2 linked regions of the Cohnella herbarum genome follow. The protein of the gene in region 2 interacts with the protein of the main gene of each other region in a pairwise test. Links are inferred from orthologs where the notes say so. Each region holds a gene or a part of one and is shown on either strand. Other genes may lie near its edges. The genes, in order: hflC and ftsH.

Region 1 (3,328 bases), 3.4 Mb from region 2 along the record:
CGGCACTGGTAACCGTGTTTATCGTCAACTTCATCGGCAACTGGAACGAGTTCCTAATGGCGAATTTCTTCATCTCCACGGATGAATTGCGTACTCTGCCTGTCGGGATGGTCGGTTTCCGCGACACGTATAATACGAATTACGCGCAAATGTCGGCGGGAATCGTATACAGCATCGTTCCGGTCATGATTATTTACGCAGTCCTGCAAAAACAAATAATCGAAGGTTTAACCGCAGGTAGCGTCAAAGGCTGATTCCTCGGTGACGGAGCGTCCCCCCTCCCGCTCCGTCACTCGATCGCCGCCTTTAGTCGAACAAAAAAAAACAAGGAAACTAATCGTTTCCTTGCCCGATGTCGATCATTTCCAGCAGAGCTGCTGGAATTTGATACTCCTGATCTTTGATGATGATTCTTTTCGTTTTGGCGATCTCGCTGGCTTCGTGATTTTCCTTGATCTCCGCGATTTCGTTATGCAATCTTTCCATTTGCTTATCCAACGCCGCTGCGGAATCAGCGGCTTCTTTCAACTCTTGCAGAAGCCTTAGAGGGACGGCCTCGTTGTATTTGTAGAAAATTTTGTGCTCCAAACTAGCCCAGAAATCCATCGCTATCGTTCGGATTTGCACCTCTACGCATACCTTTTCCTGCCTATCGGACATATAGACCGGCACTTCGACGATCAGATGCAGACTTTGATATCCATTTGGCTTCGGGTGCTCGATATAATCTTTCGTCTCCAAGATCGTGAGGTCGGATTGACTTCTCAGCATCTCTCTGATTCGATAAATGTCGGAGACGAACGAACAAGTAATGCGCAAGCCGGCGATATCTTTTATCTTATCCCGAATACTGACAAAAGAAATATCGCAGCCTTTCCGGTTCATTTTGTTTAAAATGCTTTCCGGCGATTTCAAACGGGATTTCGTATGTTCGATCGGGTTGTAATCGTGCAGGAAATGAAACTCTTCTTTTAAGATTTCGATCTTCGTTTCCAAGGAATCCAGGGCGAATTTGTACATCATTAAAAACCGGGTAATTTCTTCCTTGAATCTTTTGAATTGTTCCATCGGCAGCGGTAAATTAGTCAGAATGGTTCATCCTTTGTCTAAAGCATTTTATTTACCGAGTAAAATGCGAGTGTAAGGCGAATCGATCGGCAACATAATGACCGGCTCATTCTCCAACGTCTTGACGTAGCTTTGCAATGTGCGGTAGAAATTATAAAATTCCGGATCCTTGCCATAAGCTTCGTTGTAGATTTGAGCGGCTTCCTGCTCGCCTTGCGCGATGATTTTCTTGGCGTCAGCTTGCGCTTGTGCCAGCAGCTCCGTTGCCGTACGGTCCGCTTTCGACGTAATTTTGCGGGATTCCTCGTCACCTTCGGACAAATATCGCGCCGCGATGGACTCGCGATCCGAGATCATCCGGTTATAAACGCTCTGCTTGTTCCCTTCCGGCAGGTCGGTACGCTTAATTCGAACGTCTATGATCTCGATACCGTAGTTATCCCTTACGATCGCATCGGCTACATCGTTCGTAATGTCATCGTTGATGTTGCCTCGTTCGGTATTCTCGCTAATAATATTATCATAATTGATCTCGGAAAGCTTGCGACGTACCGAGTTGTATACGGCTTCGTCGATCCGTTGAATGCCCCCGCCCAACGTTTGGACCGTTTTCAAAAAACTTTGCGGGTTGTTGATTCTCCATACGGTATAGTTATCGACGATTATCGGTTTCTTATCCTTCGTCAAAATCGTAGTCGGGTTGCTCTCGTACGTCATTTGGTATTTGGGAAGCTTCGATAAGCTTTCGATAAAAGGAATTTTAAAATGTAATCCCGGACTTTCCTCGACTCTCATCGCTTCGCCGAACTTAAGAACAACCTTGTACTCGCCTTCCTTGACGACGAACAATGAACCGGCGCCGAGAATAATGACGACGATAACGCTTGCGAGCCATATGATTAGTCTTTTACTCATTTCGCGGTCCCTCCTTGCTGAGCGCCTGCAGAACCGGAAGCAGTACCTGTCGCGGCACCCGATGCGGAGCCGGTGTTTCGAAGAAGCTCATTGATCGGCAAATACTTGACGGTATCGCCGTTGGAATCCGAGATGAAAATTTTTGCCTTAGGCAATATCTTTTCCAGCGTTTCCACGATTAATCGGCTTTCGGTTACGTCTTTGTTCTTCGCGTATTCCGCAAAGATTGCGTTAAATTGAGCCACGTCGCCTTGAGCGTTAAGGATACGCGACTTTTTCTCCGCTTCCGCGTTCTCGAGCAACGCTTGGGCTTCTCCGCGAGCTTTCGGAATTTTATCGTTCTCGTATTTGGCCGCGTTGTTGATTTTCGTATTCTTTTCCTCGCGCGCGTTCGTAACCTTCTGGAACGCTTCCTCGACTTGCCCGCTCGGCGGCTCGATATCCTGGAACTTGATGTCGATGATCTGCATGCCCGTACGGTATTTGCCTTGAAGCTCCAGAAGCTTCTCGCGTACTTTATCCTGTATGACGGTTTTACCGTCCGTTATCGCGTAATCCAGCTTCTCGGACCCGATGATGGAACGAATGGAAGAGCTTGCGGCGTTACGCAGAAACTGTTCCGGATTATCGATGTTGTACAAGTACTCGTGAATGTTATTTATTTTCCACTGAACGACCGCGTCCGCGGAAACGATGTTCTCGTCGCCCGTGATCATTAACGCTTCTTCTTCGACCGGAGTAATAACGTCCCCTTGCATGCGATAGCCGATATAAATGCGTTGGGTAAGCTCCGCGGGTACGATAACGACCTGCTGGATCGGATAAGGCCATTTGAAATGCAGACCTGCCGTCGTCTCCGTCGTGTACTTACCGAAAGTCAGTACGGCGGCTCTTTCCTGTTCTTGCACGGTGTAAAAGGATGAATAAGCAATAATTACTACCAAAAGCGCCGCAACGCCAATGCCGATTTTCTTGAGCATGCCCGGCGGCAGATCCAGCGGATTGTTCGGTCTTTTCGGAATTTTTACGAGTTCCATTCAGCCATGTGCCTCCCTTGGTATCTTTCAAAACGCTTCTTGAATTGATACGTGTCGAACGCCCGTACGTTTCATAAATAAATGAAAAACCCCCTAGGTTTAGGAGGTTTATTATTTACGCGAGAACCGGAAGTCCCGGCTGAATTCAAGATTCGACGTCGAACAACAACAACAACAACAACAACAACAACAACAACAACAACAACAACAACAACAACCTCTATTTCAAAAAGCGCCTTGCAAATGTTTGACTTCTCTGACTGTCCCGTCCCCGTTAAAAGTAACGGCTACCACGTCGAATCGAACCG
Region 2 (3,271 bases):
GAAAAGAATCTCCGCGGAAATCCGCGACCTCCTGTATTTCATCACGCTGATAATAATGAGCGAGAATAATGGCATTACGTTCCTTCTTTAGCTGCATAAGCCGCTCGCGCAATTCGCGATTCTGCTCTGCTTTACGCTCCAGGGCCAAAGCCTCCATGAAAATCTCCTCCCTAAGATGAACCGGTAGTTTGTGAATGAATGCACAAACATGGCGGGAATACTGTCTTTAGTGTGGACGAAAAGGACTTCGTTCATTAACACTTAATTTACACTTGCCTGATAAGGCTGTCAATTCATCTTGAACCGATTGTAAGCCCTTTTTCTCGGCTATGACTTAATATTCCTCAAAGCTGGAAACGCAGCTCCGATTTACCTGTTTCTAACTCGCTTTCTTCCCCGTTTCCACTTCATAGCGAAGGTTTTATGTGCAGTTTGATCGTGCAATGAAAAACGGGGTGCCCCTAAGCGCCATAAGCGCGGGAGCACCCCGTGTAATTTGCTGTTACTTCGGTTCTTCGGAATCGTCGTCTTTGCGCAAGTCCGGCATAGTTGCCAGCGGCTCGTCTTCGCGGGTTTGAATCCGCACTTTAACGTTGCCCAGCGTATCTACGATCGGTTCGGCTTTAGACTCTTCGCCGGAGGAGGAACCTTCTCCCTCTTCGCTCGGAACGATAATCCCCTTCTCGATCAAGGATTTGATCTGTTCGAGGTCAAGCGTCTCCACGTCAAGAAGCGTCTTCGCGATCAAGTGCATCTCGGCGCTCTTCTCGGTTAACAGCTTCTTCGCGCGATCGTAACAATCCCGCGTAATGCTTTGCATCTCTTGGTCGATCTCGTAAGCGATCGCATCGGAGTAGTTCTGTTCATGCCCGATGTCCCGACCTAAGAATACTTGACCCTGAGAGCTTCCGAATTGCATCGTTCCGAGCTTGTCGCTCATCCCGTATTCCATGATCATCGCGCGAACGATGCTCGTCGCGGACTTAAAGTCGCTGTAAGCGCCCGTTCCGATTTCGCCGATGAAGATTTCCTCGGCCGCACGGCCCGCGAGCAATCCCGTTACTTTGTCGAGGAGCTCTTGCTTGGTTACGAGCATACGATCTTCCTTAGGAAGCATGATGACGTAACCGCCGGCGCGTCCGCGAGGAATGATCGTTACCTTATGCACCGTATCGGCATGCTCGAGGAAGAATCCGGCAATCGTATGTCCGGCTTCGTGGTAGGCGACAATGCGCTTCTCGCGATCGCTGATCACGCGGCTCTTCTTCTCCGTACCGACGACAACGCGGTCGATCGCTTCATCGACTTCCAGCATCGCGATATCTTTTTTATTCCGTCGTGCGGCAAGCAATGCCGCTTCGTTCAATAGATTTTCCAAGTCCGCGCCCGTAAATCCGGTAGTCCGCTTCGCGATCGTGCCAAGGCGAACATCCTTGTTCAACGGTTTGTTGCGCGCGTGAACCTTCAGCACCGCTTCGCGGCCCTTCACGTCTGGACGATCCACCGTGATCTGACGGTCGAAACGACCCGGACGAAGCAGGGCGGGATCGAGAATGTCGGGACGGTTCGTCGCGGCAACGATGATGATTCCTTCGTTAGCGCCGAATCCATCCATCTCCACGAGGAGTTGGTTCAATGTTTGCTCGCGCTCGTCATGTCCGCCGCCAAGGCCTGCGCCCCGTTGACGTCCTACTGCATCGATCTCATCGATAAAGATAATGCAGGGCGAGTTTTTCTTCGCGTTCTCGAATAGATCACGGACACGGGATGCCCCGACGCCCACGAACATCTCGACGAAATCCGAACCGGAGATCGTGAAGAACGGAACTCCCGCTTCTCCCGCAACCGCGCGGGCGAGCAAGGTTTTACCCGTACCTGGAGGACCTACGAGAAGAACGCCTTTCGGAATGCGTGCGCCAAGCGCGGCAAACTTACGGGGATCTTTCAAGAATTCGACGACTTCGACCAATTCCTGTTTCTCTTCATCCGCTCCGGCCACATCCTCGAACGTAACCCGCTTTTTCTCTTCATTATAGAGACGGGCGCGGCTCTTGCCGAAGTTCATTACTTTGCCGCCGCCGCCCTGCGCCTGATTGATCAGGAAGAAGAACAGTACGAACATGATAATGAACGGAATGATGGAAGTCAGAAATGTCAGCCAGAAGCTTTGTCCCGGCATTTTTTTGTCTTCGACGGCAATGCCTTTTTGAACAGCCGTATCATGCAATTTCGTTGCCGCAACCTCGGTTAAAGGAAGGCGGCCCGAGAATAAATCGCTCTTGACGTCGGCAGGCTTCTGTTTGTATTTACCGGTAATTAAATAGGTACCGCCTTGTGGCTGAATCGTAAGCTCGGTAGCGTTACCTTGTTCTACCACCTGCATAATTTCATTGTAATTCAAAGCCTTAGTCGTCTCGTTCTTTCCAATGAAAAACTGAACGATTCCGACAGTCACCAAAAAGATAAGTAAGTAAAACCCTGTGTTGCGGATGAACCGATTCATCCCCGACCTCCTCTCGACACGCTTACATCATTTTACCATAGCCTGTCTTGGCATCACAATCACTACGCGCCGTCATAAAGACGACGTGTCTTAACTCGAATACACTTCCGGTTTAAGAATTCCCACATACGGCAGATTGCGGTATTTCTCCGCGTAATCAAGACCGTAACCGACGACGAACGCATCCGGAATCGTAAACCCGGTATAATCGGCGTTCAGGTCTACCGTGCGGCGCCCCGGCTTATCGAACAGCGCCACGACGTTGACGGATAACGCATTGCGGCGTTCCAGCACATCGATCAAATAACTCAAGGTCAAACCGCTGTCAATAATATCTTCTACGATAAGTACGTCGCGCCCTTCAACGGAGGCGTCTAAATCTTTAATGATTTTGACTTCGCCGGAAGACCTTGTGGAATTGCCGTAACTCGATACCGCCATAAAATCAAGTTCGATCGGGATAACGATATTCTTGGACAAATCCGCCATAAAAATAAAAGCGCCCTTCAGTACGCAAATGACGAGCGGATTACGCCCCTCGTAGTCGCGGCTGATCGCCGCCCCTAGTTCCTGTACCTTTTGCTGAATTACTTCTTCCGAGTAGAGAACTTCTTGAATGTCTTTTTGCAAAAAAGGTACCTCCCATTGAGATTATTACACGGTATGATGGCATTACTCCGATCATGCCCTAGTTTTCAGTCCCGACCAAGCATAAACGGATATCGCCGTTCTTAGGAATGGCGGAGACGAATCGGATAAGCCTAACGT

The links.
Region 1: the proteins of ftsH (region 2) and hflC interact in binary tests that used the Escherichia coli proteins (3 or more experiments, as listed by UniProt). The link is inferred for Cohnella herbarum from one-to-one orthologs.

What each region holds. Positions count from the first base shown.
Region 1 is NZ_CP051680.1:2,127,937-2,131,264, forward strand. What follows is about bases 51-3,049. They hold hflC (protease modulator HflC), read right to left. Parts: upstream 1,984-3,049; coding sequence 1,117-1,983; downstream 51-1,116. Other genes in these bases: HH215_RS09530 (carbohydrate ABC transporter permease), read left to right, coding at 51-254; HH215_RS09535 (GTP pyrophosphokinase), read right to left, coding at 334-1,068; hflK (FtsH protease activity modulator HflK), read right to left, coding at 1,980-3,020. Also shown: more of HH215_RS09530, read left to right, coding at 1-50; HH215_RS09550 (YraN family protein), read right to left, coding at 3,246-3,328.
Region 2 is NZ_CP051680.1:5,558,688-5,561,958, reverse strand. What follows is about bases 4-2,945. They hold ftsH (ATP-dependent zinc metalloprotease FtsH), read right to left. Parts: upstream 2,504-2,945; coding sequence 503-2,503; downstream 4-502. Other genes in these bases: hpt (hypoxanthine phosphoribosyltransferase), read right to left, coding at 2,594-2,945; nadA (quinolinate synthase NadA), read right to left, coding at 4-157. In the rest of the region: more of nadA, read right to left, coding at 1-3; more of hpt, read right to left, coding at 2,946-3,133; tRNA lysidine(34) synthetase TilS, read right to left, coding at 3,271-3,271. UniProt on the Escherichia coli protein: Acts as a processive, ATP-dependent zinc metallopeptidase for both cytoplasmic and membrane proteins. Plays a role in the quality control of integral membrane proteins.